Regions from separate parts of the Anaerolentibacter hominis genome, predicted to be linked through region 3. Evidence: a T-box and tRNA genes for the amino acid it is inferred to sense, from the RefSeq annotation. Region 3 holds a T-box; the other regions hold tRNA genes.

Region 1 (10,538 bases), 1.1 Mb from region 3:
AAATCAAGCGCCGGAGCGTGTCGAGCCTATGTCCCTGTCCGTCACAGTCAACAAAGATAATATGTCGGTTGTGACGGCTGGTTTCTTCTGTAATCAGCCGGATCTGCCGAAAGAGGAGATTATCCTGCTGCTGTACATAAAAACGAGATTCTTCTTCCGGCTCCAGCCGCAGCCGGAGCGGTGAAACAGAATCGGTGCCGGTATCGGCAAGGTTGTGATCAATCAAATAGGAAAGCGGAAATTTCCGCACAGAATATAATGGAGGTGCAAACATAAAACTCATCCTTTCCCTTTACATGGGACAAGAAAAGCAAGAAATGAAACAAATGTTCTGATTTGGTAAAATGAGCATATCACGATCCAAACATAATGTCAATATTTACCAATTAAATTTTAGCTATTGACAAAATAGGTGAGCATGATATACTGATATCAGAACAGATGTTCGAACAACGGGAGAAAGAAAAGAAAGAACTGATTTGGTACAGAATGGTATAAACTGCCGGGAAAGCGAAGTCACATTCGGCAGCAGGGAAGGAATTAGAGTAAATATTATGATGATTGAACGCGTACCGGAAGGGTATGCCTGCCGCTGCAGGCACTGCGGCTACCGGTTTGATTTTAGAGATGCAGAGAAGTTACAGTATACATATGATAAGGTTTCGCTTGTGAGAGAGGTCTGTCCCCGATGTAAAAGCTCGGATTTTACCAGAGTAAAGAACAACTGGTGTACCAATCCGAACAACGATAAGCGCTTCTTCCATTAGGAGTTCCTGGATATATTGAAATACATATTGCCTCATGATACACTAAGGCAAAGGCAGCTTGTTTATGACTGCTGGTTCTAAGATAAAAAATATGAAAAAGGAGAGTTGCGGGCCATCTGTTTGCTACATCCGTGCCGCCTGGTATTTGTATGAGGAAAAGAAGACGGTGTAAGATATTCCGCAGAGTACAGAAAAATGGAAAATAAGAAGAAATTTGCCTTCATCCTGATGGGCGCTCACTATGAACCGGAGAAGCATCATGCTGATTTTGAGACATGGAAACAGATCACAAGAATCTGTACGGTAAATGACTATGAGGAAGCGAAGAAACTGGTTGTGGAATTGAAAGAGAGTGGGTTCGGCGCTGTTGAGCTTTGCGGTGCTTTCGGACAGGAAAAGGCCAAAGAGCTGGCGGAATTAACAGAGCATAAAGTAGCTGTCGGTTATATCGTCCATGACGCGGATATGGACGAGTTATTTGCCGGTTTTTTCGGCAGATAAGTGTTTATAGGACGGTTCCGGGCATAGTGTAATCACAAAAGGTATCATAAGGTGATTATAAATGTTATGGAATAGGAACAGACCATACTCTGAGGAGATGGCGGGATGTACTCAAGCTGATAACTGCTGTCCGGTTTGTCAGGGACCGACAGGAGCAACCGGCCCTGCCGGACCTATAGGGCCGACTGGGGCAACAGGTGAGCGAGGGCCTGCCGGTCCGGCAGGTGCGAATGGTAATACAGGAGCAACCGGTCCGATTGGCTTCCCGGGAGACCGTGGTCCGACGGGCCCCGCCGGGGCAGCTGGGATGACGGGTGCAACCGGCCCGGCAGGAGAGAGAGGCCCGGCAGGAATGCCTGGCCCTACCGGAGCGGCTGGTCCAACTGGAGCCATGGGAAATACGGGAGCGACCGGTCCAAGAGGCTTTACTGGCCCTACGGGAACCACTGGTCCTGCCGGAGAGCAGGGAGTACCAGGCCCTACCGGTCCTGCCGGAAGTACAGGTGAGAGAGGAATGCCTGGACCGGTTGGTGCGACAGGCCCTACCGGACCCGCGGGAAATACAGGGGCAACCGGACCGAGAGGCTTTACCGGCCCTACGGGAGCCACTGGTCCTGCTGGGGAGAGGGGAGTACCAGGCCCCACCGGCCCAGTTGGTTATCCCGGGGGAAGAGGTTCAGCAGGTCCTGCGGGCCCAACGGGCCCTACCGGAGCTACGGGAAATACAGGAGCCACCGGTCCGACTGGCCCAACTGGTTCTGTGGGAGCCACTGGTCCTGCCGGAGAGCGGGGAGTACCAGGCCCTACCGGCCCGATTGGTTTTCCGGGAGACCGCGGCCCTACTGGAGCTACCGGTCCTGCTGGTGCAAATGGAGTAACCGGCCCAACGGGCCCTGCCGGAGCTACGGGAAATACAGGTGCCACCGGCCCTACTGGAGCCACGGGCCCAACAGGAGCCACCGGTCCGGAGGGAACAGTACCAAATGATATCTTCGCCTCGTTTATCAATTACGGGGCGCAATTTACGAACGCCGAGTTAATGCCCATGAGAACTGCGGTTGCAGACCCTACCGGTAATATTGTATTGACAGATCCAACCCGTATTACGCTGGCTCCCGGAATCTATGCCATTTTTTATGAAGTAACAGCACTGTATTTGGAAAATGGGTTTATGCAGGTAACCCCTTATTATAATAACAGCGCTCATATCGAGTATGGGATTTATTTCATGAAGAATGCAGATGGAAGGGCAAGTGCCGTCGGTTCTGTCTCTTTTATTATTGAGGTACCCAGCCAGACTGTCTTTAATCTGACATTTAACAGTCCTGTGCCGACAACCGAGGGAACCCTCACACTGGCAATTTATAAGCTGAGAAGATAAACCGGAGAGTTCTGTTCTTACACAGGAAAGTGTGGAGAACGTTCCTGTGTAAAAAGAAACCCCTGTCTTTTGCCATACAAAAGACAGGGGTTAATGAAAGCTGGAAAAGGGACTTGAACCCTCGACCTACGCATTACGAGTGCGTCGCTCTACCATCTGAGCTATTCCAGCACAAATTGTACACATTTAATTCATTTATGCATTGGTCATTCTACCATATAAAAAGTAAAAGATCAATATATAAAATGATCTCATAGAGTACCTTTTTGGAAAAATGTTGGAACAGCATCACCAGATAACACTGAAGATGTCCGTCAGGATGGTGTAACAAAAGAATTTCGCCCGTTTTTATTGACTTTGAAAATTAGAATAGTATATAATTGGAACGAACCTCTGCGCATATAAGAGCCGCAGGGATTCTGGAAAAATCTGAATTTTACCCGGCTGTGAGGCAGGGTTAAAATACAGTACATAAAATTTCGGAACAAAAGAAAGGAAGTGCACTATGGGTAACCATATCGTATTTGACGAAACCAGACCGCTTGATATTATTCCGGTCGGAAGAATCACAGTTGATTTAAACCCATCCAGAGAGAACTATTACAAATCTACGGCAGATGTAACTTACTTCATGAAATATTTGGGCGGTTCCCCGGGAAATATTGCAGTTGGCACAAAGCGTCTTGGCAGAAAAGTCGGTTTTATCGGCAAACTCAGCCCGGATCAGTTCGGTGATTACATCGACGGTTATTTTAAAGAAGAAGGTATTGACAGGACCTGTCTTACCAGGGCTCCGAAGGGTTACAATACCGGACTTACTTTTACAGAGATATTAAGTAAGACGGAGAGCAGCATTATGATGTACCGTGAGCATGTAGCTGACCTGCAGCTGAGCACGGATGACATTGACGAAGAATATATTAAATCTGCGAAGGCGATCCTGCTTTCCGGAACTGCGCTGTGCCAGAGCCCGTCCAGAGAGGCTATTTTAAAAGCGCTGGCGATTGCAAAGAGAACCAACACAGTTGTTATCTTTGATATTGACTACAGACCGCATATCTGGAAGAATGAGGATGAGATTGCTGTTTATTATTCTATCGTTGCAAAAGATGCGGATATTATTATCGGCTCCAGGGAAGAGTTTTCTCTGACTGAGAAGTTCCTGCTTCCGGGCAACGAGGATGATAAGGTGAGCGCTGAATACTGGTTTAATCAGGGCGCGAAAGCTGTTATTATCAAGCATGGCAAAGAGGGCTCCGATGCTTACTTCTCCAACGGAGAATCTTATCGGGCAAAACCGTTCCCGGTAGAGTTGGTTAAGTCCTTCGGCGGCGGCGACGGTTATGCCAGTGCATTCCTGTGGGGTATGTTTGAGGGGCTTCCTTATAAAAACTGCCTGAGCCTGGGAAGTGCATGTGCAGCTATGCTGGTGGCTTCCGAGAGCTGCGCCAATGATATGCCGACTATTGATAAGCTTCAGGCATTTGAAAAAGAAGCAATTGAAAAATACGGGGATATGGTAACACCGTTATAATGCTGCGGGTTTAGAACAATAGATCTGGCCTCCGGACAATCCGGAGGCCATTTTGTACTTACAAAACCATTCGGCAGGGCGCGCACTCGCGCAAAAGGACAAAGCCAGCTATGCTTTGTTTAATTATAGAAATTGAGGAGAAGGAGAACGATTTATGAGAGGAAAACGAGTAATTCTTATGGCATCTCTGTGCCTAATTTTAATGCTGTCACTTACGGCCTGTCATTCCAGCAAATCCTTTACGTTTCAGATTGAGAACGGAGAGAAGATCCAGGTAAAATTGGATACCACAGACGGCTATGATCTTCTGCAGGAAAGCGGAACAATAACAGTTCAAAAGGACGGCGAAGATATATTAAACGGCGTCTTTTTACTGCCTGACGGATATAGCAGCTATGAGACGGCTATTACATCATCAAGCGAGGTGGATATTTTAGAGGCGGCTCCTGAGGATGCGCCAACCTATTATCTCTATCAATTTGAGGGTGAGGCCGGGACGGAGACAACATTTTTATTCAAAATTGAAGGTGCTGAAACCGGTATGATAATCGGCAGTCTTGCATCCCGTGAGGAAGCTGAGGCAGCATTTGGGTTACTGGAATTTGAAATTGAAAAATAAGAAACATAAGGATGAGAGGAAATGGAGAAAGCAGCAGTACCAAAGAGTTGGAGCAGGGAGACATACCCTCTCTTTATTGAGTCTCTTTTCGCGTTAAAGGATGAAGGATACCTGGCCTTTCAGAGCAGGCTCGTGCCTGGTGTTGATAATATGATCGGGGTACGGATACCGATATTGCGTAAGCTTGCGAAAGAGATTGTCAAAGGGGAGCCGAAGGAGTTCCTGAAACTGGCCGGCAGTACGTACTACGAGGAGGTTATGGTTCAGGGACTGGTGATCGGGCTGTTGAAAAAGGAAGAGGGATTTGATGTCATTCGGACCTGTGTAGATGAGTTTCTTCCCAAAATCAATAACTGGGCCGTCTGTGATTCCTTCTGCGCCGGCATGAAGGTGACAAAATATTTTAAAAAAGATATGTTTGACTATATACAAGAGCTGACATCGGCAAAAGGAGAATTTACAGTCCGGGCAGGTTTGATTCTGCTGCTCAATTATTACATAGAGGATGCTTACCTGCCTTTTATTTTTAAATGCTGTGATGAGATAGGCCGGGAGCGGTATTATGTTCAGATGGCAGCAGCCTGGCTGCTCAGCATGTGTTTTATAAAATATCCGGACGAAACACTGTGCTATCTGCATCAGAACGAGCTGGATGCATTTACCTATCATAAAACCCTGCAGAAAATACTGGAATCTTACCAGGTATCAGATGATACAAAAGTGATGATCCGGGAAATGAAAAAGCAGTGCCGGATGCAGTAGCTGGGAAAAGGCAAAACCAGAATATTTCATACCTTTCGTGGAATACTAACCAGGTAAAATAAATTTCATTTTAGGAGGAAACGATTCCATGAAGAAAAGAATAGTTGTATTATGCGCCCTTTTCTGTCTGAGTATACTGGTTTTAACAGCATGTTCCAAGAAAGAGGATAATGCAAATATGGACCCCAATAAGGATACAACAGAAAATGGTACTGGAACAAATGACCCGAATACCGAGAACAATACTAACGGCAATACCAATGGTGTAAATGGAACAAACGGAACCACAAACGGAACTACAAATGGAACAAATGGCACAAATGGAACCACCAACGGAACTACGAATGGAACAAACGGAACCACAAATGGAACTACGAATGGTACGAACGGAACCACAAATGGTACCACAAACGGCACCAACGGCAGAACCAATAGTACGACAAATGGTACAAACGGTGTCAATGGCACAACAAATGGGACTACCGGAAAAAAGAGTAATGCGCCTATGGCGGATGATGACGGAGATGGTGTTGTAAATGCAATTGATGATGCCGGCGATGAAATCGAAGAGCGTCTCGATAAAGATACGAATACCAGAGTTGATTAATAACATGAAAAAATCCGGGAAACAATTTCCCGGATTTTTTTAATATATATTTCTGTACACGGGCGACTGGTTCCACAGGTTCTGTTTTGCCTTTTTTGCAGCTTCCAGTCTTCGTTTTTCTTCATAATCCAGCCGATACAGATACTGGCAGTGATCCTGATAGGGTATGGTACTGTCAGGATGAAAGCCCAGCTGCTCAATCAATTGGATAGATGGCAGGTTCTCCGGCGTAATCAGAGCGGCAAAATGCTCGATCTCCAGCTTTTCATGACCGTACCAGAGGATATACTCCATACATTCCCTGGCGTAGCCCTGCCGTCTGTAGTTCCGGTGTATCAGGTAGGAAACTTCTATTTCAGGAACACCCTGGATGGAGGTGTTTTGAAAGCCGCAGTAGCCGACCAGTGTACCGGAGTCTTTGAGAAAGATCCCCCAGAGCCCGAAGCCATAGAAGCCGTAGGCTTCCTGAATATAGGCGGTTCTGACTTCTGTATCTTCCTCGGCTGAGGAGACTGTGGCTTCATCCAGAAACGGCTCAATACCGGGATCGTCATAAAGATCATGGAGTGCGGGAATATCCTCAATTCCAAGCTCCCGTATAATCAGCCGCCTGGTTCTGCCTATTTCAATGGGAAGTCCCCAGGCACGCCTGTATTCCCGTTCCATAAACTCAAAGTCAATGTCACAGAAACTTTCAATAAGAAGAGACGCTTTGGAAAGGTCCTGAGGGCCGGAATGGGGGTTAATGAAACCGATGCATTTACAGTTTGCCCGGTAGGCAGCCGTCACACCGTTGCAGGAATCTTCAATCACCATACATTCCTCAGGCTCTGCGCCCACACATCTGGCAGCCTCCAGAAAAATATCCGGTTCCGGTTTGCTGCGCGCAACCATCGTACCGCTTACATAAGCATCTATGTAGGGCTGAAGGTGCAGATCTTCTATGGTATGTTCTATTTGTTCTGCCGGAGAGGAAGACGCAATCGCTATCTTAATGCCGTGTTTATGCAGATCCCGTATCAGATCCACGACGTGGGGGATAGGAGGAACTCCCTGCTCTTTATATAAACGCTCCATGGTGCCATGAGCCTTTAACTCCAGATCCCTCCAGTCCATAGGAATATGAAACGTTTCAATCAAACTCTCGAAAACGGCCCTTGGGGTAGCGCCGATAAAATGCTCATAGACGAACGACGGGTCCAGTTTATATCCAAGGGATGCCATAGTTTCCACATGAGCCTGTGTATGAAGGGGCTCACTGTCAACCAGCACACCATCCATATCAAATAAAACAGCTTTAAATACGTAATCCATAAAAGCAAATCCTTCTCTCTGTATCTTTACTTTTTTACTCACGTGTATAGTATAGCAGATTTACTAAAGTTTTAATAGAAAAAAGATTTTTTATTGTGTTATTTTACAAATTCTTCAGATATATCATGAAAACCGGCTTTATCCTGGATTTTTCCCTGATGCTAATCAGTAAAAAATATGCTAGAATAAAGCCGGTTCATTTCATATGAAGTTTAAAGGAAGGACGTTTGAGGGTAAGAACCTGTGAAGGACTGTGCTTAATCAGCTTTCTGCAGAGAGCAGATTCTCATAGTAGAGTCCGACCAGAAACCACAGAGGGGCATAGTCCAGGCGTACAACACCCTGCAGATTTAACTTTGCCTGGCTGTAATCCCAGGGACAGGCTTCATGGCGTTTTAAAAGCTTGCCGGTGACAAACTCACCGGTAAAAATGCAGAGGGTATAAATTGTTCCCCGAAGCATTTTGCTGCAGTGTTTGTTTTTCAGGCCCTTGCAGACCGGGGAAAGAACGGCTGCCATACCGTAAATGGGAAACATCCAGACGGATGTGCGGCAAAGAAGCTTTGGATCTTCCTTGTGGATGACAGAGTGCAGACCGGTGAAAAAACATTCGAAACACCAGCCGGATAAGCCGCAGCGGAGAAAGTCGGTTGCAAAGCATTTTTTCATAGGTATTGTTCCTTTCTGAGCGTTGATTTCGGTGGCTTTATTCTGTTTCTGTATTAGAGACAGTAACCTTTTTCATAGTATCTGCACTGAGAAAAAGAATATGTAAAATTGATTAAAAAATAGTTTCACGGGCAGGTATGCAAACAATTATATTTGATTGCTGCTTAAGCCGCGGCTGTTTAAAAAAATAAAAAAGACTACTGTCTGTTGGAGGCATATCATGACATACCAGGAAGCGATGGAGTATATCGAGGCTGCATCCAGGTCCGGCAGCGTGCTGGGACTGGATACGATGAGAGAATTAATGGAACGTTTGGGAAATCCCCAGAATAAACTGAACTTTGTACACGTGGCCGGTACCAACGGCAAGGGCTCCAGCGCCGCGTTTATGAGTTTTATGCTGGCAGCAGCAGGCAGGAAGGCGGGACGGTACATCTCGCCTACTATTTTTGAATACCGCGAGCGGCTTCAGATTACGGAGCAGATGGGCGGCCGGATAAACACCCGCTATATCACAGAGGCGGAGACGGCCCGGTATGTGGAGCGGGTGAAGGAGGCAGCAGAGAAAATGGACCCTCAGCCGACTGTTTTTGAGATTGAGACTGCAATGGGATTTCTGTTTTTTCTGGATCAGGACTGTGACTATGTGGTGCTGGAGGTCGGACTGGGCGGAAGAGAGGACGCCACCAATGTGATCAGCACAAGTGTGTGCAGCGTATTTTCCTCGATCAGCCGGGACCATATGCAGTTTCTGGGGAACACCCTGGCAGAGATTGCCTGGGAGAAGGCGGGTATTATGAAGCCGGGAGGGCTGGCCGTGTCCATCAACCAGAAGGGAGAGGTCCGGGCAGTTTTGGAAGAGGAAGCAAAAAAGCAGGAAGTAAGCCTTTATTTTGCCGACCGGGCACAGGCGGAAGTGAAGGCGATGGATATGGAGGAAACCGTATTTTCACTAGATGGCATGGAGAATCTGTCGATTCATCTTCTGGGGAAGAATCAGGTTGAAAATGCGGTGCTGGCCGTGGAGGCAGTAAAAAAATTTCTTCCGGAGATTACGCCCGCCCAGATCAGGGAAGGATTAAATAGCACCTTCTGGCAGGGAAGGTTTCAGGTGATTCACAAAGATCCTTACATCATCGTGGACGGTGCCCACAATGAGGGGGCCTCCCTTGCAATGAGAGAAAATATAAAGACCTATCTTGCAGACAGGCGGCTGATCTACGTGATGGGAGTTTTTGCGGATAAGGACTATGAGGTTATTCTGAAAAACACAGCGGAATTTGCCTCAGAGATTATAACGATACAGCCGGACAATAAGCGGGCGCTTCCCTCGTCTGAGCTGGCAGGGGCAGCACGCCGCTATTGCAGCTGCGTGACGGATGCGAAAGATCCGGCAGCAGGGCTTAAGCTGGCAATCCAGAAAGCCGGAAAGAAGGATGCGATACTCACATTCGGTTCGCTCTCATTTATTAAAGAAATGACGGAGACTGCCGGGATGTGCTACTATAAGGAATGAGGATTGCAAAGGATTTTATAAAATGTTACAATTAACGACGTAATTCGCGTAGATGCAAGGTGCCGGTCCGGCTATTCGGGATTGGTTTTGAGATAAAAGGATGGTATGGATATGATTGACAAGAATAAAATCGAGACAGCAGTGAGGTTATTTCTGGAAGGAATCGGGGAGGATATAGAGCGGCCCGGCCTGCAGGAAACACCAAAGAGAATCAGTACCATGTGCGAGGAACTGTTTGCCGGCATGGAGGATGACAGCCGGGTGCATCTGTCTAAAACCTTTCCTGCTGAGAATAATGAGATGGTGCTGGAGCGGGATATTACTTTTTATTCGGTCTGTGAGCATCATCTGCTGCCCTTCTTCGGGAAGGTTCATATCGCCTATATACCGGATGAACAGGTTGTGGGTATCAGCAAACTGGCCCGCACGGTGGAGGTTTATGCCAGGAGGGCACAGATTCAGGAACAGATGACAGCGCAGATTGCCGATGCCGTTATGGAGTATTTAAAGCCAAAGGGCGTGATGGTTATGGTGGAGGCGGAGCATTTGTGTATGTCCATGCGGGGGATCAAGAAGCCGGGAACCAGGACAGTTACGTTTGTCTGCCGGGGAGAGTTTGAGCACAACAGGGATTTAACGGATACTTTTTTCCGCCTGACAGGCGGTACATCTTTCAGATAAAGACGGCAGGGGAACCGTGCAGGAGTCTCCTGTCCGGAGGGCGCAATGGAGAGAGTGAATGCAATATTGTGCCATGAAACCTATCAGAGGCTCATGGCACAGATTACGGAGCAGGAAAGAGACCGGATTTTCTGTAAACACGGGATTGCACATCAGCTGGATGTGGCAAGGATCGGCATGCTGATTG
Region 2 (10,538 bases), on a different contig from region 3:
GCGATACTGATTGCCGAAACCAGCATGGCTACCGCTCCTACGGCGCCCAGCACCAGCTGGAGCATCTTGGAAGTCTGTTCCATGGGTTCCATCATACTGCTCAAACTCTGGGTCTGGTAGCCCATCTCTTTAATCTGCTCTTCTACATCCTTCACATTCTTAACATTATCCACGCTGATCACCAGCTGGTCATATTCCTTCAGTTTCTTCTGCGCTTTCTTCCTGTCCGCCGCCTTCAGCGTCCTGGTGAATTCCGAATACCACTTTTCAAATGTTCTGGAATCCATATAAATGCTGTAATCAGACTCCGAATAATTGCCCGCCGTATCCAGGAGTACTACATTCTCCACCCGGTACTGCTTCATATTAGACATATCAAAATTAAATTCCCAGTCATACATAGAGCAGATCAGTTTCATCTTCTGGGGATCAAAAGCCACCGGCTCCCATCTTCTGCTTCTGGGATCATTAAAACCCTGGGTGGCAATATAATTACCCATAATAACCGTATTTGCCGCATCCTTTTCATTCGTGGGAAGCTCCCCGCTCATAGGAGCAGGATAGTCAAATTCCCCGAACTTCATCAGATCCACCGCATATACCTGCCCGGAACCCTCATACCGTCCAGCCTCCATTATAAGCGCCGCCATCCTGACCGGCATAACCGCCTTCACCCCGGCGATTCCTTCAATAGAGGTAATCAGCTTGTCATCAATGGTCTGGGTCACGTTCTGGTAGTCGCCTTCCTGGTTCTGGATATAGGAGTTCTTGCTCAGCGTGATCGTCGTCAGACTTCCCAGCTCCATAACCATCGACCGGAAATTGGTGTTCATTCCGATACCGATCGAGATCATGATTACGATAGAAATGGTACCGATTACCACACCGATTACCGTCAGGGAGGTTCTGGCCTTTCTGCGGCTCAGATTCCGGATTCCCATTCGAATCAGATCAATCGTCCTCATATTCGTCCTTTCCCGCTTTCCGTTTCTTCCGGATGATCACAAATGCTGCCGCGCCGCCCACTACTACCACAGCGCCCACGCCGATCCAGATCCACTTTTTACTGGAAGTAGTACCTTCTTCCATGCCCGGGTCCATGCCCGGGTCCATTCCCGGGTCCATCATTCCCGGGTCCATCGTCATAGCCTCTGTAACCGTTCCGGTGAAATCCGTCCGGAATTCAACCGGTGATCCGTTGCTGTCCTCATAGGTAAGAACAAGCGTACCGGTTCCTTCTCCAGCCATCGGTGCAACCACTTCCACCTCATAGGTATCTCCTGCCCCCGGCTCTACATTGCCGATCCAGGTCATGTCAGAAGACGGCTGGAAGAAATCGCTCTCCACCTTAGCAGTAACATTGCTCAAAGCAGCCTTGCCCATATTATAAAAATCAAAGCTCACAGAAGTAGGCTCTCCGGCCACCGGTGTATCCCAGGGACCTACCACGATATTACTTACATTCGGTCTGGCATTTTCTGATACCTGCAGAGAAATTGTCTCATCAAACGTAATGCCGGTATTGAGCTGATCTTTCAGCTGAGGCATCCCCTCATATTCATACTGGAAGGAAATCTTCAGCGGATACGCCTTGGTCGTACAGTCAAATTTAATTTTCAGATTTACAGTCTCATGTACCGTTTCACCCGGTTTCATGGACTTGATATAAAAGCTGTTCGCACCTTCCGACGGTGAAAATACATTTTCCTCGGAAGAAATGGTAACCTTGATGTTATTTGCGGAAATATTGCTGTGTGTATTTAAAATGTCATATTTAAAGGTGAAGGTGTCCCCTGCCTTTAACGTCTGATCACCCAGATCGTACTTGCTTACAATCAGCTTCGGTGTGCCGGACAGCTCATCTGCCACCACATTTCTCACATACAGGGTAGAAGTTCCGCCGTCCACTGCGGTACCGTTTAACGTCTCATAGCTGATGCCCATGGTAATGGTGTTTAATCCGTCAGCCACATCCTTTGAAACATTAAACTTCATTGTAACCGTCTTTTTCTTGCCGGATTTCAGAGATTCAATATAAATGTACGGATCAGAAGATACCGGACTGAACGTATTGGCAGCCAGGCCTGACGGTGTCAGTTTGATCTTGTATGCGTCAGACGTACCTTTATTCTCCAGCACAAAAGACATGACTACCATGCCGCCCGCGTTGGGCGCAGCCGGGCTCTGCTTCACACTCTTGATAATCAGGTCCGGTGAATCCTTGCCGCCTGCAGCGTCGATAATCTCTACATATGCCTTTGCAGTTGTCGTGTAAGTCTTGCCGTCATTATCTTCATAGTCAATATTGATGTTAATTGTTTTTAAGCCCGCAGTTGCATAATTGGAGACCGTGTAGTCCAGACTGACCTCCGTGCTTCCGCCTCCCTTGATCGTGCCCTGGGACAATGACCCTTTTTCATATTCAGGAAGCAGCCCTGCCGTATCTACATCAGGGAGGGACACTTTAACTTTTTTTGCATCCAGATCACCGTAGTTATTGATATTGAAATTCAGTGTCATGGAATCTCCGGGACGGATTCCGCTCTCGTTGTTAATCGCCTCAGCTACCAGATCGGGAGCCTTCTTGGCCTGATCCACTTTAATGCGGAATGGGATCGGAACCTTCAAAGATATGGGAGAACTGGAGGATGAGGCATTTCCCTCAATTTTTAAATACATATTATATGTACCTTTGCCTGCCGTCTCATTGATCTGCATATCGAAATCCAAGTCCATCTGTCCGAACAGCGGCACCGTAGCCTCCTTGCCATACTGCGTTAACTTAAAATCAGATGTAATTTTGGCAGGAACTCCTTCCATCTCAAAGGAAATATACGGATTCGCGATGCTCTGCCCCTGAATCCAGATCGGCAGTGTAACATGTACGGTTTCACCCGGCGTTACAGTCATGGTTGGTACAACTTTTGAATATGTAATGGCTGGCTCGGGTGTGGGCATCGAAGCACTTGCCGTCGCAAAATTTCCCATCACCATCGTCATGGCAAGGAGGAGTACCCCCAGTCTCTTAGCTAACTTCCACTTGTTCATTCTCTGCTCCCTCTACTTTCTCATTGATGACGTCTTGATTTATCTCAATATTCTGAATCGTTCCATCCAGGATATGTATAATTTTATCCGCGTACTTCGCCAGCCGCGGGTCATGGGTTACCATGATGATCGTCTGACTGTTTCGCTTGGCAATTCCCTTAATCAGATCCATAACTTCCATTGTGGTATGGGTATCCAGGTTGCCGGTAGGCTCATCGGCAAACACAATCTCCGGCCTGGTCACAAAAGCCCTTGCAATACCCACACGCTGCTGCTGACCACCACTCATTTCCTTTGGTTTATGGTTCAGACGGTTGCCCAGTCCAACCTCCACCAGAATCTTCCTGGCCAGCTTCTCCCTCTTCTTCGGGGGAACCCGTTTAAAAATAAGCGGAAATTCCACATTCTCCAGCGCCGTCATGGAATTCATCAGATTGTACGACTGAAAAACAAAACCCAGATTATCCTGTCGAAATCTGGCCAGTTTATTTTCATTCATTTTCAGTACGTCCTGTCCCTTTATAATAATCTGGCCGCTGGTTGACTTCTCGATTCCCGCCATCAGATTCAGCAAGGTAGATTTACCGGAACCGGAAGTACCCAGAAGACAGCAAAATTCGCCTTTTTCAATCTCGAAGCTAACATCGTCTACCGCGACAATTTTTTCTTCACCCATCCGGTAGACCTTTCGGACATTTTTTACTTGAATAATCTTATTATTCTTCACTTTTTTTCCTTCTGTCTCCGCCAAAAAAACACCTCCTCCTCTTTGCGATTACGATAAGACGGCCTGCGAAGCATGCCGCCGTTTGTTATGCAGATTGCTCCGTCCCTAATAATATCACAAAACAGCCCGGCATACCATGTGTTCATTATAAAGAACATTACTTAATAATGCGCGGATAAAATTCTTATGATTTTCTTAAGTGAATTTGGCGCAATATACGACCTGAATCACACAAAAATGCCACGCTTCCAGTATATCTCTTATTAATAGGAAAGCAAGGACAAAACATTTACAAAACTGTTAAAAATCTGAGATATTTGTAAAAATTCCACGAAAAAATATTCTTCTTCATGGAGATTTCTTTACCTTCGTATTCTTAGTTTTCATCACCCATCTGCCCATATTATGACAAATTCATGTTTTAAAATAAAAAAAACTAATCTTTCATTTCTTTATAGAAACACTCCCATCCATTTTATTGTAGCGATTGATTGTATCTTAATTGTAAAAATCAAAATGCCCCCTCAACCTGAAACCATTTATGATCAAGGCTGAACTCGTAAGTGAGATAACATGTTCAAAATAAGACGACGATTTATTTCAATTACCATACTTTTGCTTATACCGATTACTGCAATCATGCTTTTTCATAGTAAGCCAGCCTCTGACTGGTTTGATTCACAGACTGGTGTGTACCGGTTTCCCTATGACCGAAACTCACCCGAATGGTTAAACGCTGCTTCTGCCGCTGAGAGGCAGCAGTTATTTGTCATACCAGAAGACCTGCTTCATGATATACCGACAGATCAACTATTAGAACTGGTACTGGCCTATCCGTATAATGCAAATCTATACTATTTCGATACTCCCCTGCAGGGGCTTATACAGGTCAAGGGTATATTCAATGGCTTGTCAGAACTATTAGACAGAGCAGACGCCGGCAAATATATCACGGAAAAATTTTTAGAGATTCCTCTTCCTGAGGAAAACTATACGGCCGGCGATGATATGATTATATTAATGCTTTCCCTCCAGTTCATACAAGCCCAGTTGACAGAATCGGAATATATGAATTTTATAAATAAGGCTGATGAACTGTCACAGGATCAGAATTCCGATTTTAAAACTACACTGCGGGTGTTAAATAATACGCTTCATAGACAGTAATCCGGCAATTCTCCATACTGATTTTCGAAAGAGGTGACACTATCTGAAATGAAGAAATTACTTCTTCCTATCCTATTTGTTTTCATTGTACTGGTAGTTTTTCTGATATACCGTCAGGGAACCTTTCTGCCTGTCTTTCAAAACCGTCTGGAAGCAAAAATGGACTCTTACCATAAAGCACAGCCTCTGGATCTGACCATGCCATTACAGGAAAATGGCTTTGTCCGGTCCCCTCTCATCCGCAAGGTAATCAGCAGAGAGCTGGCATTCGGCGATGTAGCATTTGATCCGGAAGCAAAGCGTTATTACATGGAATATAAATCTCTGGGTAAAGAAGCGTATACCTGGCTTAAGCAGAATCTTCTTCCTTTTCCCTGGATTGAACTCAGGGAAAACGCTGATCTGGTCCAGGACTACGATCTGCAAAGGCAGGACTGGATGAATGCGGATCATGATCCCGGGCAACAGCTGGCAGCCAGGCTGAAGGAATATGCCTTCTCCCACCCGGATACTATCTATGTGTCCTGGACCGGCAATATCCTGATCGACCGGGACAAGGAAGATCTGATTGAGCTGCTCCCTCACGATTCCGTTTACAGGAAGCGATTCGGCATTTTGGACATGAAGGCAGCCAGACTTACAAAAGAAAAAGAAAAATGGCTCACAGAAAATTTAATTGACTCAGATAACATATGTTGGGAGAACAGCATCCCGGTCAGAGATAAAGATGAACTGGAAGAAGAAAGAACAGCCCGCAAAGGCATATCGAATCGTTATGTCCTGCCGGAACCAAGCGGCTTTTACATGGAACTTTCCAGCTATCAGGAATATAAAAATCATTCTGCTATCCTCGTCACGCTATATAACGAAACGGATCAACCGGTCTCCTGTTTTGTGAATATCACTCTGGAATGTGAAATCGACGGAACCTGGTACGATGTGGTCACAAAAGAGCCTATTTACTATGAAAACGGCTGGTTCCGCTATCCGATAGAACCTGGTGAAAGTGTCTGCTGTATCATTGATCCCAAGCGGCGGGGATATGTTATGGAGCCCGGGAAATATCGGGTATCCCAGGTAATATTTACAAATGACGAGGAAGACCTGGAGGGAACGGCGATCGGCAGAATAAGCAGGGAATTTCAAATAGAATAAGGCATCTTGCTCGTCCTCTTTGTGCTTTCTTTCTCCTCGCTTCTGCTTTATAATAGAAGTACGAACAGCAATCAAAAACAAATGAGGAGGGAATAGTTTGAGTAAGGAAAAACCTGTTATTAAGTTATGTAAAAATTGCGGAATGCGGATACCATATGAAGCGAAAATCTGTCCGCAATGCGGAAAAAAGCAAAAAAGCGGTGGTTTTTTTAAGTGGATCATCGCGATTGTGGCTATAATTATTATCGCCGCGGCTCTGGGGGCTGGCGGAAAAGGTGATGATTCGGTCAAGCCTGTCGATGCGCCTAATGTGGCAGACAACAATGCAAAGGGAGATGATAGTTCAGATCCCCTGGATGATGGGAAAGATTCAGAAAGCAAGGTTGACCCGGCAGATGAAAAGGCTGATGCCAATAAGGATGATGACAAAAAGAAGACAGAGAAGAAGGAAGAGAAAAAAGAAAACGATGATTCCAATATTACAATGGGACAGAAAAATGCTGTAAAAAAAGCAGAATCTTATTTACAGTTTACCGCTTTTTCCCGGAAAGGTCTGATTGAACAGCTGGAATTTGAGGGTTTTACACATGAAGAAGCTGTTTATGGTGCAGAGAACTGCGGGGCAGACTGGGCAGAGCAGGCTCAGAAAAAAGCAAAGTCATATCTGGACTTTTCAGCGTTCTCCTATGACGGTTTAGTGGCTCAATTGGAATTTGAGGGATTTTCTAACAAAAATGCTGTGAAGGCCGTGGAGAATTGCGGGGCGGACTGGAATGAACAGGCAGCCTTAAAAGCGAAAGAATATTTAAAATTTACATCTTTTTCTAAAAACGGTCTGGTCGAGCAGTTAGAATTCGAAGGATTTACCCATAAACAGGCGGTATATGGTGCTGAGGCAAATGGGTATTGACGCAGAATAGATCAGAACATAAATATCGATTTTAATAATTAAATCTAATCTGAACCGCTCCTATATCAATGGGAGCGGTTAATACATAAATATCCAGTTTAAAAGAAAAGAGGTAGATATATTTGGATGATTTTCAAGAAAAATTAAATGATTTCTCGGACAGAGTTCTTTCAAGGGCCCTTACGGAAGAAGAAAAGAGTAATTATACCGAAACCTTATTTGATTCAATAAAACACATAAACAGATTCGGAGAAGAGTTCTGGTATGCCAGAGAGCTACAAGTCGTTAGCATATAAACAATGGCGTAGATTTGAAAATGTAATTAACAAAGCAAAAGATGCCTGTTTCAATAGCGGAAACAATACTTCAGACCATTTTGCCGAAGTTGGCAAAATGATAAACATAGGTTCGGGTGCTGAACGCGAAATAGAGGATTATGAATTATCGCGCTATGCCTGCTATTTAATAGTCCAAAATGGCGATCCACAAAAAGAAATAAAGTTGGCAGTAAAGTGAGGCAAACGATCAGCGAACTTGGTGGTACAATGCCTGAAGGCTTGCCTACACCAGCAAAAAGCATCAAACAGGTAGAGCGTGAACAAAAAAGAACTAACAAATTGCACGAAATGCAACACGAAAAATAAAAACCCTTGTAAATACAAGGGTTTTAACAAGCTGCTGACGGGACTCGGACCCGTGACCTCCTCACTACCAATGAGGTGCGCTACCACCTGTGCCACAGCAGCAAACATATTGCGTATGATTTACGGAACAATCACGCATTGCCTATTATAAAGTTAAGTCCCAAAAAAATCAAGAGGTTTTTTCAATATTTTTTAAAACATCACGCAGTTTAATCTTAATCCTCTGCAGGGCATTGTCGATAGCCTTCGGCTCCTTGCCGAGAACCGCTGCGATCTCCGTATATTTCATGTCGTTAATGTAGTAGTCCATAACCTGCTTTTCCAGCGGGCTAAGCCGTTTTTTCAGTTCATCCTCGATTCGGTTGGTTTTCTCCTTGTCCAGCATGATTTCTTCCGGACTCTGATAGGCGTCCAGCTGCTCCATATCCGACAGCGCCACGTAATTATTCAGCGGGCTGTATTTCATCCGGTTGGAAATGCGGATCGCACTGTACAGCTGCCTGGTAACACACAGGTTGGCAAAGGTAGCAAAACTGCTCTCCTTCTCCCTGTTATAGCCCCGGATCGCTTTATACAGGCCAATCATCCCTTCCTGAATCAAATCTTCCTTATCTCCGCCGATCAGATAAAGGGTTCTGGCTTTCTGACGGACCATGTTTTTATATTTTTCCAGAATGTAATCCACTCCGTGTGTATCACCGGCATGGATTCTCTCTACGATCTCCTCATCGCTGCATTCTCTGTATGCCTCGAAGTGCCCCGCCTGCTGCATGTCGTCCTGTACCTCCTCAGTGCTTCGTCTCCTTCAGCCGCAATTCTTCCATCCACCTGGCCATCTCCGGGGAGAGATTGTCCAGCAGACTGTTCCGCTTGCCCGTCGTTTTCGCCAGATACTTCTCACGGATTATCTTTTCACTCTCTTCCAGTTCTTTTTTCAATTCCCTGGCAGATACGCGGGTAGCCCCCGCGCCCAGAATAATCACCTGCTCCAGCCCGTCGGAAGTGGCAACACGCACATTATATTTTCCTTCTATCCTCCGGGACGCCATCTCTATATACTGATCCGCCGTCTCCGCCTCTTTTGTATAGATGATGTGAATGTTGTGATACCGGTATACGCTTCCAGGATTGCCGGGCACCTTGTGGCCGTCAAAGACCAGAATCACCTCATCCTGAATAAAGCCCTGGTAGTTGCACAGGGCGTCAGCAAGCTTCCCTCTGGCCGCCTCCAGATTCTCCTGCGCCAACTCCCTTAAGTCTTCCCATGCAAAGATAATATTATATCCATCTACCAGCAAATAGTTTTTGCCCGCCATTACCTCATCCTTTGCCGTACAATTTCATAGGAGAGTACACCGGCGGCAACAGATGCATTCAGAGAATCTATATCTCCTTTCATCGGAATACGGGCCGCCATATCACATTTTTCTTTTACCAGACGTCCCACGCCCTCGCCCTCGCTGCCGATCACAAGCCCGATCGGCCCGGTCAGATTCAGATCATACATAAGATCCCCATCCATATCCGCGCATACAAACCAGACTCCCCGTTTCTTAAGCTCCTCCATTGTATTGCCCAGGTTGGTGACCTTCACCACCGGCACGTAGTGAATGGCTCCGGCCGAGGCTCTGGCCACTGTGCCGGTCAGGCCCACCGCTCTTCTTTTTGGAATAATGACGCCATGCGCACCGGCCAGATTCGCCGTCCGGATGATTGCCCCCAGGTTGTGTGGATCTTCTATATTATCAAGGAGAATGATAAAAGGAGGCTCCCCCTTTTCTTCCGCCTTCTTGAAAATGTCATCCAGCTCGCTGTAATAGTAGGCTGCCGCAATAGCAATCACTCCCTGATGCCTTCCTGTTTCGGAGATCTGATCCAGCCTCTCCTTCTTGACAAAAGAAACCAGTGTATCCTGTTTTCTCGCCTCCCGAAGAATCGACTTGATCGGCCCGTCCTGGCTGCCGTCCTGAATATATAATTTATCAATCGTCTTTCCCGCTCGGAAAGCCTCCAATACTACATTTCTTCCCTCATACTTCTGTTCATTCACAGTTTCGTTTTCTGCCGGTTTTCTGTCTTCTTTATTCATATCTGATTGTATCACTCCTGTTTTTTCCTGGACAGTTCGCCTTCTTTCCCTTCAAGTACGCCTCGGCGTACTTGCTGCGAGCCGCTCGTCATGCTTTGCATGACATAATACATCTGTGCGGCTCTGCATTCCGCCGGAGGCTTTATCTTGGAAGGAGACTGGGCTCCCACCAAGACAAATTTGTTATTTACTCACCACCTATAAAGGTGGGAGTCTTATCTACTTCCATGATAAAAGACTGTCCGTTTCTTACAGCTTACACTATTTAAATCAAAAACGGAAGGGATTCTTATGAATTCCACTTCCGCTTTATCCTTCTATTTATTTCTTTCGAAAGGCTCTGTGCTCTTTCGAAACAGGCTCCGTTTAGCACTGCGGCTCAGCCGCCAGCTTCTCTAAACCGGTCTTTATTAATTCCAGCAAACGGTCCATCTGATCGGTCAGGTACAAGTAGCCGCACAGGGCTTCAAACCCTGTGGCGACTCTGTACTCAGTTACGCTTGCATTCTGGGCTACGGTATAAGACTTGGCGTTACGCCCCCTTTTGTATACGCCGCGCTCATCTTCCCGAAGCAGTGGTTCCAGCAGCAGCATAAGCCGCATCTGGGTCGGGGCCTTCACCAGCGAACTGACCCGCTTGTGCAGGCGGTTCACCGGCGCATTGCCCTGTTCCACAATCATCGTTCGAATAAGCAAATCATAAATACCATCCCCGATAAATGCAAGCGTCAGGGGAGAATACATCCGAATATCCGTTTCCGGTAGGTTAAATTGCTCTTTTAAATACGTAATCAAGTG
Region 3 (10,538 bases):
GAAGAGGCTAGTTTCAGCTTTCCGTAAGCGAAGCCAGAGGAAAGCAACCCGTAAAAGCCACGAAGAGGCTAGTTTCAGCTTTCCGTAAGCGAAGCCAGAGGAAAGCAACCCGTAAAAGCCACGAAGAGGCTAGTTTCAGCTTTCCGTAAGCGAAGCCAGAGGAAAGCAACCCGTAAAGGCCACGAAGAGGCTAGTTTCAGCTTTCCGTAGGGGCACTTAATATATTGGGAGCAGCAGATGAATAAAAAGCGTCGAAACGACTGGATTCTGGCCGGTGTCATACTGGCTGCGGCCCTGTTCACCGGAATGATATTTCTCGGCAAAGGGTGGCTTGGACCGGGACAGGAAGCAGTTGTATACATAGATGGAACGGAGAAGGGACGATATTCCCTAAAGGAGGACCGGCGAGAGATAATCTATAGCGGAACAGGAGAAAATGTCCTGGTTATCGAAGCGGGGGAAGTATATATGGAGTCAGCGGACTGCCCGGACAAATTGTGCGTGAAGCAGGGAAAGATCAAGGGAGACGGTCAGATGCTGGTATGTCTTCCGAATAAGGTTATTGTACAGATTGAAGGGGAGTGAGCCTGTGGCGAAAAAAATATCTACCTATGGTCTTTTGATTGCGCTGGCCTTTTTGTTCGGATTTCTGGAGAGCATTTTTCCACTGCCGGTGCCGGTGCCGGGAATCAAGCTGGGCCTGGCCAATATTGTCATTATGACGGCGTTATATCTGATGTCGGCAAGAGATGCGTTTATTTTGATGATTATCCGGATTCTTCTGGCCGGATTTACATTTGGAGGCATGGCGTCAGCTCTTTACAGCCTGGGCGGAGGCCTCCTAAGTTTTTGTGTAATGGCAGTGCTGAAAAAGACAGGTTTGTTTTCTATGCTGGGCGTCAGCATAGCAGGCGGCGTGTTTCACAATGTGGGCCAGCTGCTTGTTGCTATTGTGGTCTTAAAGAGCAGGAGCCTGATGGGGTATTTTCCGGTGCTTCTGGTATCAGGAGTGGTAACGGGCCTGGTGGTAGGTATTCTGAGCAATGAGATTTATAAAAGATTAAAAATATATAATGTGACAGAAAGAGAGGAGAATGAAAATGACATCGAGAAAAGCAAAGGTTGACAGTTTATTTAAACAGGGGTATAACTGCTCACAGGCCGTATTTGCGGCGTACAGCGATCTGTTTGGCGTGGATGAGGAGACAGCGCTTCGGGTTGCTTCTTCCTTTGGAGGAGGAATCGGGCGTATGAGAGGAGCCTGCGGAGCGGTAACCGGTATGTGCATGGTGGCAGGACTGGCAACCGGAAGCACGGACAGCGCGGATAAAGAGGCAAAGCAGCACAACTACGCAGTGGTTCAGCAGATGGTGAATGAGTTCAGGGAGACAGCGGGAAGTATTGTCTGTCGGGAATTGCTGGGGCTGGACGAGAATGAGGATACATCCAATACAAAACCGGATGAAAGAAACAAGGAATTTTATGAAAAACGTCCCTGTGCACAGCTGGTACTGGATGCTGCTGATATTATAGATCGGGTTCTTCTGAAACAGACAGAGGAGTAAATTAGACAGAAAGAAGGAATGACAGCATGGCGCTTGAATTCATACCGGTACAGGGAGAGGCTTCCCTGCACCATCTGGCAGAAATTGCGAATGAAGTGTGGCACGAATTTTTCGTTTCCATTCTGACTCCGGAGCAGATTGATTATATGGTTGAGAAATTTCAGTCTTACCCGGCTATGACAGATCAGGTGGAACATCAGGGATACGAGTATTTTTTTATGAGACTGGATGGAACGGATATCGGCTATACAGGAATCCGCAGTGACGGCGATGAGGGTAAGCTTTTTCTCAGTAAGCTGTATCTGAAAAAAGAGTACAGAGGGAGAGGATTTGCAAGCCAAGCCTTTGCTTTTCTGGAAGGACTGTGCCTTGCGAGGGGGCTGAATGCGATCTGGCTCACGGTAAACCGGTATAATGACCATACGATAGCCGTCTATAAAAAGAAGGGTTTTGAGGTTATGCGGACCCAGGTGGCGGATATCGGCAATGGCTTTGTGATGGATGATTATATTATGGAGAAAAAGCTTAGGGCATAGAGCGGGAGAAGCCTTCCTGCCGGGAGAAAACCGGCGGGCAGCCCCTGCTTGACAAACGATCTGACGATGATATAATTAGTAGTGCAATTTAAATAATAAAAAACGTTGAAGAGAAGAGTAGGACCAGAGAAGAAGTGCAGAGAGGGATGGGTTGGTGCGACATCTCCTTCGGAATGGTTTGAAAACCATCTTGGAGTGGCTGAATGAGCCCGGTGATTCCGTTATCATCTGAATGAAGCCGGGTATTATGATACCAACGAGGGTGGAACCGCGGGAATATTCCCGTCCCTTTTGACAGATTGAACTGCCGAAAGAGACGGGTTTTTTATTGCATGGGAAAGTTCTCCAAACTTTCAACTTATTCCGGCGGAAGAGATTTGTATAAATGAATTTATTATGGAGGGAAATCATGAAGATAACATTAAAGGATGGATCAGTAAAAGAATATGATAAAGAGATGTCCGTCATTGACATCGCGGCTGATTTAAGCGAGGGGCTTGCCAGGGTTGCCTGTGCGGGAGAGATTGACGGCAAAGTTGTGGATCTGAGAACAGTGGTAGATCAGGACTGCCAGCTGAATATTCTTACCTTTGAGGATGAGGCCGGAAAGGCGGCTTACCGCCACACCGCGTCCCATGTACTGGCCGAGGCGGTTAAACGTCTTTATCCGGAGGCAAAGCTTGCAATCGGGCCTTCGATTGACACCGGATTTTACTATGATTTTGACTGCGAAAGTCTGGACCGGGCTGCACTGGATAAGATCGAAGCTGAGATGAAGAAAATTATTAAAGAAGGGAAGGAAATTACCCGCTTTACCCTGCCAAGAGAAGAGGCGATTGCCTTTATGCAGGAAAAGGGGGAGCCTTACAAAGTAGAGCTAATTCAGGATCTTCCGGAAGATGCAGTTATTTCCTTCTACAGCCAGGGAGATTTTACCGATCTGTGCGCGGGGCCTCATCTGATGAGCACCAAGCCGCTGAAAGCATTTAAATTAACCTCATCCTCCGGTGCGTACTGGAGAGGCAGTGAGAAAAATAAAATGCTGACAAGAGTATACGGTACCGCTTACACCAAGAAAGCCGAGCTGGAAGAGTACTTAAATTATCTGGCAGAGGTAAAGAAGAGAGATCACAATAAACTGGGCAGGGAGATGGAACTCTTTACTACAGTGGATGTGATCGGACAGGGACTGCCCCTTCTGATGCCCAAGGGCGCCAAGATGATACAGACCCTGCAGAGGTGGATCGAGGATGAGGAAGAGAAACGGGGCTATATGAGAACCAAGACTCCGCTCATGGCAAAGAAAGACTTGTATGTCATTTCCGATCACTGGGGCCACTATAAAGAAGGAATGTTTGTGCTGGGAGATGAGGAAGATCCGGAGTCAGAAGTATTTGCACTCCGTCCGATGACCTGTCCGTTCCAGTATTATGTCTATAAACAGAGTCCGAAGAGCTACCGGGATCTGCCGTGCCGTTACGGTGAGACTTCAACGCTTTTCAGAAATGAGGAGTCCGGGGAAATGCACGGGCTGACACGCGTGCGCCAGTTTACGATTTCCGAGGGACATCTGGTGGTCAGACCGGATCAGATTGATGAGGAATTCAAGGGATGTCTGGACCTTGCGATGTACTGTCTGCGGACTTTGGGGCTGGAGGAGGATGTGACCTATCGGTTCTCCAAATGGGACCCCAATCATCAGGATAAGTACCTGGGCAACGAAGAGACCTGGAATGATGTCCAGGATAAGATGCGCCAGATCTTAAATCATCTGGGAGTGAAATTTACGGAAGCAGAGGGCGAAGCTGCGTTCTACGGCCCGAAGCTGGATATCCAGGCGAAAAATGTTTACGGCAAAGAAGATACGATGATTACGATCCAGCTGGATATGTTCCTGGCGGAACGTTTTGATATGAGCTTTACGGATGCAGACGGGGAGAAGAAACGGCCTTATATTATCCACAGAACTTCAATGGGCTGTTATGAGAGAACCCTGGCATGGCTGATTGAAAAATATGCCGGATTGTTCCCGACCTGGCTCTGTCCGGAACAGGTAAGAGTGCTTCCTATCTCCGAAAAATACCATGACTATGCGAATCAGGTTGCTGCAGAGATGAAAGAGAATGGCATTCTCTGTACGGTGGATGAGAGAAGCGAGAAGATCGGCTACAAGATCCGTGAGACCAGACTGGCCCGAGTTCCTTATATGCTGATTGTGGGGCAGAAAGAGGAAGAAGAGAAGGTAGTGTCCGTGAGAAGCCGGTTTAAGGGCGACGAGGGACAGAAAGCACTGGCGGAGTTTATTTCTGATATCTGTAAGGAGATCCGGACAAAGGAAATCAGGAAAATAGAAGTAGAAGAGAAATAGAAGTTAGATATTAATCGAGTCATGCAAGCTCACAAACGCGCAGCGTTTATTCGCTATGTGACTGTCGTCACATAGAATTAAAATAGAAACTGCTTCTCCGGAAGCAAGCTTCCGATCGGCGTTTCTGCTTGGATTCTGTGGTGTATATGTTATACGAGTCATGCAAGCTCACAAACGCGCAGCGTTTATTCGCTATGTGACTGTCGTCACATAGAATTAAAATAGAAACTGCCTCTCCGGAAGCAAGCTTCCGATCGGCGTTTCTATTTTAATTCAGCATGACTCGAAGTTATAAAATATCCCTATTGACATATGATGTATGGTACTTTATAATAAATAGTGCTGTGAACGTATTTGGAAAACAAAGCAGAGTGTCCACTCTCACCTCAGCATAAGAACAGAGATGTTCGAGATGACTCGGGTTAATATTCGTAGACGGCAGATGCCTTTTGGAGGTTTTCTGTTCAGAATGGATGTGGATACTTGTTATCCGCATTTTTTTATTTTACTAATATATCCGAAACGCACAGCTCAACCCGGAGATGGAAGAATTTATGGAGGTGCACTACAATTAGCGAATTAATGATTAATGAGCAGATCAGAGACAGGGAAGTCCGTTTGATCGGTGAGAACGGAGAGCAGTTGGGTATTTTGTCCGCAAGAGATGCATACAAACTGGCTCAGGAAGCCAATCTTGATTTGGTTAAGATAGCTCCCACAGCAAAACCGCCGGTGTGTAAAATCATTGACTATGGTAAGTACAAATATGAGCTTGCCAGAAAAGAAAAGGATGCCAAGAAGAAACAGAAGGTCACGGAAGTAAAAGAGATCAGATTGTCTCCCAATATTGATGAGAATGACTTGAATACGAAGGTAAGTCAGGCCAGAAAGTTCCTGGATAAAGGGGACCGGGTTAAGGTTGCACTCCGTTTCCGCGGAAGAGAGATGGCGCATATGGCCAGCGGCAAAAAGATTCTGGATAAGTTTTACAGTCTGGTACAGGATATTTCTGTTGTGGATAAACCGCCGAAGCTGGAAGGAAGAAGTATGATAATGTTTTTAACACAAAAACGTTAACATAGAAGGGTATCCGGTGATACGGATAGTCTGATGGCTCAGTGATGCTGAGCGTTTTACAGAAATTATAAGGATTCATGGCGAATGGCCTCTCCCTGTGGAGAAGGCTGTCGAAGAATAATGAAGGAGGAACCATCATGCCAAAAATGAAGACAAGCAGGGCCGCTGCGAAACGATTCAAAAAAACAGGTACAGGTAAGTTAAAAAGAATGAAAGCATATAAGAGCCATATCTTAACGAAGAAATCTCAGAAGAGAAAGAGAAATCTTAGAAAAGCTACAATTACTGATGCTACTAATGTAAAGAATATGAAGAAGATTTTACCATATCTGTAAGGTTTCAAGGAGGAGTTAAATTATGGCAAGAGTAAAAGGCGGAATGAACGCCAGAAAAAGACATAATAGAGTTTTAAAATTAGCAAAAGGGTACAGAGGTGCCAGATCCAAACAGTACAGAGTAGCAAAGCAGTCTGTAATGCGCGCTCTGAATACATCTTTTTCAGGTAGAAAAGAGAGAAAGAGACAGTTCAGACAGCTTTGGATCGCAAGAATCAATGCTGCTGCAAGAATGAACGGCCTTTCCTACAGCAAATTTATGTATGGTTTGAAATTAGCTGAGATTGATATCAACAGAAAAATACTGGCTGAGCTGGCAGTGAGTGATGCGGAAGGATTTACCGCATTGGCGGAAGTTGCCAAATCCAAAATTGCATAAGACTGAACAAAGAATCAGAACGGGAGCCGCCTTTTTATAAGACAGCTTCCGTTTTTACATACGCAACTTTTTGGTGATATGCGAAGTATTAAGATTGAGAGGAGGGCGGCAGCCGCGGCATGAACGATCGGATTGATGAAGTGTTGGAGCAGTATGGCGATATGGTATATAAGGTCGCCCTGGCACGAACGAGAAAAAAAGAAGACGCGGAGGATGTCTATCAGGACGTTTTCGTTAAATATATGATGAATTCCAAGCCCTTTGAGAGTGAGGAACACCGGAAAGCATGGCTTCTCCGGGTGACGATCAACTGCAGCAATACTCTGCTGACAAGCGCCTGGCGACGGCGTGTGTGTACGATGGATGATTTGAGCAGACTGACGGACGGTGCGCTGGGAGGGATTGAAACAAAGCTGGAGAATGAAACTTACCTGGCTGTTTTAAACCTGCCTGTCAAATACCGGGATGTGATCCATCTGTTTTATTATGAGCAGATGCCGGTGCTCTGGATTGCCCAAGTGCTGGGCTGCAAAGAGGATACGGTAAAATCTCTTCTCTTTCGGGGAAGACGGCTTTTGGAAAAGGAACTGAAAAAATCAGAGGATGCGGATAATTCTGGAAAGGGGCGTGGCTGATATGGCAGAGTGGTCAGAAAAAAACAGTACATTTGATTATGCCAGGGCGATGGACTCCTACAAGAAGGCGAATGACCGGATCGGCGCAGGGGCGTCTCTGATGGAACGGACGAAAGCGAAAATGCAGGAGGCAGAAAGCTCCGGAGAAGACTATGCGCAGCAGCCCCAAACGCATGAGAGAAGGGGTTCGCACGGATACAGAAGGGCGTTCGCAGGAATTTTAGCCGCGGCCTGCCTGGGCATTGTGATTTTGGCAGGTGCTTATCGGATTCTCACTCCGGCCCGGAAGGATGCGCCTATGGAGAATATGGAAAATTCTATTGATCAGAGCAAATCCGAAGCAGACAGCGGAGCCTCTGACAGTGTAACATCAGAGCTGGAAGAAAAGGGAGAACTGGAGCAGGATACGGCTCAGGATGCGGGCAATGTGATGCAGCCCCGGCAGCAGATTGAATTCGGAGGAAAGAGCTACAGCCTGGCGTCGGAGTCTCCGGAAGCGGTTCAGGAGGAAAACCTGACCAGGATAGGCAGCCTGAACGAAGACATGAAGATGGATAGCGGGGAAGGTACAGCCGATATGTCAGTTTATGAGTGGGACGGAGACTGGATTTTAGTTGAGGTAGATGGAGAATTCTGGGTCTATGAACCGGAAGTATAGCAGATAAAAGACGTTAAGATAGTAACACTATATTTGTGAATAAAATAGAAACCGGACTGCTTTTTTAGCAGTCCGGTTTGATTGTTTTGCGGCATAAGCTGTTTAATCCACATCGTCAACCATATCAATGCTCTCATGGGTTAAGGGCACAAAAATATGAACCGCTTCATCTTCTTCCAGCTCTTTGCGAAGCTTATTTTCATGAATGGCTTTCTGACAGAAATAATCCTGAGAATTCACCAGAACTTTTCCGCGCTTGTCAATCTTTTCATAGGAACCGTCCGGCTGGAGAATCTGGGCTTTTACATTGTCCGCCAGCTGGACCGTCAGGATTTCCATGACCTGTTTTTTCAGGTGCTCATCTTCAATCGGGAAGAGAATCTCTACCCGCTTATCTAAATTTCTGGGCATCCAGTCCGCACTTCCCATATAAATTTCACTGCTGCCGTTATTCTCGAAATAAAAGATTCTGGCATGCTCCAGGAAGGTTCCCACGATGGAATGAACGGTAATAGTTTCACTGATCTGGGGAATCCCTGTTTTCAGGCAGCAGATACCGCGGATGATCAGAGAGATGGAGACCCCCGCATGGGATGCTTCATAGAGGGCCGATATAATGATCGGATCGCAGAGAGAGTTCATCTTCGCGATGATCCTGGCGGGTTTCCCGGCCCTGGCGTTTTCTGCCTCCCGGCGGATCAGGGAGAGAAAACGGTCCCGAAGCCAGAGGGGTGCGATAGCAAGTCTTCTCCAGGACGCCGGCTCCGAGTAGCCGGAGAGCATATTAAAGACTGCCGTTGCATCCTCGCCGATGGGCACGGAACAGGTCAGCAGACCGGTATCGGTGTAGAGTTTGGCGGTGGAATCATTATAGTTTCCGGTTCCCAGATGGACATAACGGCGGATACCGTCGTCTTCCTTCCGGACAACCAGGGTAATCTTGCTGTGAGTTTTCAGGCCCAGCAGGCCATAGATAACATGGCAGCCCGCCTGTTCCAGCTTTCTGGCCCACAGAATATTATTCTCCTCATCAAACCGGGCTTTCAGTTCGACCAGAACCGTGACCTGCTTCCCATTTTCAGCAGCCTGGGCTAACGAGGCGATGATCGGGGAATTGCTGCTGACCCGGTAAAGAGTCTGCTTGATCGCAAGGACATCTTTATCCCTGGCAGCCTGGCGGACAAAATCCACCACCGGATCAAAGGTCTGGTATGGATGGTGCAGCAGAATATCTCCCTGACGGATCTTGGCGAAAATATCTTCTCCATCCCTGGTTTCCAGAGCCATCACGGGCTGAGGCAGGAAGGCTTTCTCACGAAGATGGGAGAATCCTTTCAGACCATGGAGTTTCATCAGGAAGGTCAGATCCAGAGGGCCGTTGATTTTAAAGACATCACTTTCCTTCACACCCAGTTCTCTTCTGAGAATTTTCAGCAGCTGTTTGTTGATTCCTTCCTCCACTTCCAGCCGGATTACTTCACCCCACTGACGTTTCTTCAGCTGCTTTTCGATCTCCATGAGCAGATCGGCCGCTTCTTCCTCATCAATGGTTAAATCGGCATTCCTCATGATCCGGTATGGATAGGCGCAGATTACTTTATAATTTAAAAACAGCTTTTGAATATTCTTTTCGATTAACTGCTCCAGAAGAATAAACGTAAAGCCCTCTTCTCCGTCGGCATTGGGCAGAGGAACAATCCGGGGCAGTACGGCTGGAACCTGAACGGTAGCAAATTCATATTCCCTGTCCGACTTGATATCCTGGATCAATGCTCCGATGTTCAGCGTTTTATTCCGAATCAGAGGGAACGGACGGGAGGAATCTACTGCCATAGGGGTAAGTACCGGATAAACCGTATCCTGAAAATACCGGTCCACGAATTCACTCTGCTCCGGCGTCAGATCCTCAAAATGAGATACCGCATGGATATTCTGCAATTTCAGCTGGGGCAGGAAAGAACGGTTGTAAGTACTGTACTGGCTGGCTACAAACTCATGGGTCTTAATATTGATCTGTTCCAGCTGTTCCATCGGGGTGAGGCCGGCGATATCCCTCTTGGTATAATCGGCGTTTACCATATCCCGGAGGGAGGCGACACGGATCATAAAAAATTCGTCCAGGTTCGAGGCAGTGATGCTTAAAAATTTCAGCCGCTCCAACAGAGGGATCGCTTTATCCCTGGCCTCGGAGAGAACCCGGGAATTAAATTCAATCCAGCTTAATTCGCGGTTCCAGAAGTTTTCCGGAGCCTGAAAATCTATTTTTTGTGCCATAACTTTGCATAACTCCTTATCTGTATATTTTATACTCTTCTTTTTTCTTTCAGGACGGGACGGAGCCCGTAAACTTCCTCAAAGAAATCTCCTTTTGGTTTGAACAGGCCTTTTTCCAGGGTAATATCCTGGAAGGTAGTAACCAGAATCTGCAGCCGGTCCCCCTTTAACGATACTTTCACTTCCGGGAATTTCTGAAGGTGGCTTTTGTCCAGAATATTCGCCAGCCGCAGAATGGCCGTGAGCTGAGCTACTTTCATGTAGGTTTCACGGTCCAGGCCGTCGATAATGGCCGTGTATTTCGGGAAATTATCTGCATCATATCGCACGATATTGGCGCACAGCTCTCTCTCCTGATGGGAGAGACCGATAATTTCCGTGGACATGATAATATTATAGGAGTTCTGAGGAACTTTGTTCATATTAATAAATTCCCCGCAGTTGTGGAGGATGACCGCGATCTGCAGGAGCAGCCGGTCACGTTTATTCAGGCCGAACCTTTTGCCCACCACATCAAATATACGCAGAGCAATATATTCCACCTGATCGGTATGACGCCGGTTACATTCGTACCGTCTCGCTATATTACGTGTTGCGGCCAGGATATCTGCGGTAAAGTCTCTGGCCAGGACAGCCTTTTCCTTTTTTTCTGCGTATTCGATCGCGATTCCGTCACAGAGAGTGACCGATGAAAACCAGATCCGCTCCGCA

What was found. The T-box of region 3 lies ahead of thrS (threonine--tRNA ligase). A T-box ahead of a tRNA ligase gene usually reads a tRNA of that ligase, here a tRNA-Thr.
Region 1: it has a tRNA-Thr gene. The T-box ahead of thrS (threonine--tRNA ligase) is inferred to sense a tRNA for this amino acid. The anticodon was not compared.
Region 2: it has a tRNA-Thr gene. The T-box ahead of thrS (threonine--tRNA ligase) is inferred to sense a tRNA for this amino acid. The anticodon was not compared.

What each region holds. Positions count from the first base shown of each region.
Region 1 covers NZ_JAWDIX010000001.1:1,841,655-1,852,192, reverse strand. The annotation lists gene ABCW47_RS08600 (RNA dependent RNA polymerase) at 1-274, opposite strand, end outside; gene ABCW47_RS08595 (hypothetical protein) at 480-767, shown strand; gene ABCW47_RS08590 (DUF6506 family protein) at 963-1,268, shown strand; gene ABCW47_RS08585 (collagen-like protein) at 1,330-2,649, shown strand; tRNA gene ABCW47_RS08580 (tRNA-Thr) at 2,748-2,820, opposite strand; gene iolC (5-dehydro-2-deoxygluconokinase) at 3,155-4,183, shown strand; gene ABCW47_RS08570 (hypothetical protein) at 4,338-4,802, shown strand; gene ABCW47_RS08565 (DNA alkylation repair protein) at 4,824-5,564, shown strand; gene ABCW47_RS08560 (hypothetical protein) at 5,653-6,171, shown strand; gene ABCW47_RS08555 (GNAT family N-acetyltransferase) at 6,211-7,485, opposite strand; gene ABCW47_RS08550 (putative ABC transporter permease) at 7,747-8,154, opposite strand; gene ABCW47_RS08545 (bifunctional folylpolyglutamate synthase/dihydrofolate synthase) at 8,375-9,670, shown strand; gene folE (GTP cyclohydrolase I FolE) at 9,782-10,351, shown strand; gene ABCW47_RS08535 (HD domain-containing protein) at 10,397-10,538, shown strand, end outside.
Region 2 covers NZ_JAWDIX010000002.1:174,430-184,967, reverse strand. The annotation lists gene ABCW47_RS10060 (ABC transporter permease) at 1-965, opposite strand, end outside; gene ABCW47_RS10055 (COG1361 S-layer family protein) at 952-3,048, opposite strand; gene ABCW47_RS10050 (ABC transporter ATP-binding protein) at 3,026-3,724, opposite strand; gene ABCW47_RS10045 (hypothetical protein) at 4,349-4,942, shown strand; gene ABCW47_RS10040 (immunoglobulin-like domain-containing protein) at 4,991-6,097, shown strand; gene ABCW47_RS10035 (Ltp family lipoprotein) at 6,195-7,007, shown strand; gene ABCW47_RS10030 (hypothetical protein) at 7,130-7,303, shown strand; gene ABCW47_RS10025 (BRO family protein) at 7,272-7,523, shown strand; tRNA gene ABCW47_RS10020 (tRNA-Thr) at 7,681-7,753, opposite strand; gene ABCW47_RS10015 (sigma-70 family RNA polymerase sigma factor) at 7,821-8,423, opposite strand; gene ABCW47_RS10010 (NYN domain-containing protein) at 8,440-8,967, opposite strand; gene rlmB (23S rRNA (guanosine(2251)-2'-O)-methyltransferase RlmB) at 8,967-9,740, opposite strand; gene ABCW47_RS10000 (Mini-ribonuclease 3) at 10,107-10,538, opposite strand, start outside.
Region 3 covers NZ_JAWDIX010000001.1:700,312-710,849, forward strand. The annotation lists gene ABCW47_RS03085 (NusG domain II-containing protein) at 238-585, shown strand; gene ABCW47_RS03090 (Gx transporter family protein) at 590-1,126, shown strand; gene ABCW47_RS03095 (C-GCAxxG-C-C family protein) at 1,101-1,565, shown strand; gene ABCW47_RS03100 (GNAT family N-acetyltransferase) at 1,592-2,101, shown strand; T-box leader at 2,198-2,394, shown strand; gene thrS (threonine--tRNA ligase) at 2,511-4,469, shown strand; gene infC (translation initiation factor IF-3) at 5,052-5,546, shown strand; gene rpmI (50S ribosomal protein L35) at 5,684-5,881, shown strand; gene rplT (50S ribosomal protein L20) at 5,904-6,260, shown strand; gene ABCW47_RS03125 (sigma-70 family RNA polymerase sigma factor) at 6,380-6,895, shown strand; gene ABCW47_RS03130 (hypothetical protein) at 6,897-7,553, shown strand; gene ABCW47_RS03135 (RNA degradosome polyphosphate kinase) at 7,656-9,827, opposite strand; gene ABCW47_RS03140 (Ppx/GppA phosphatase family protein) at 9,857-10,538, opposite strand, start outside.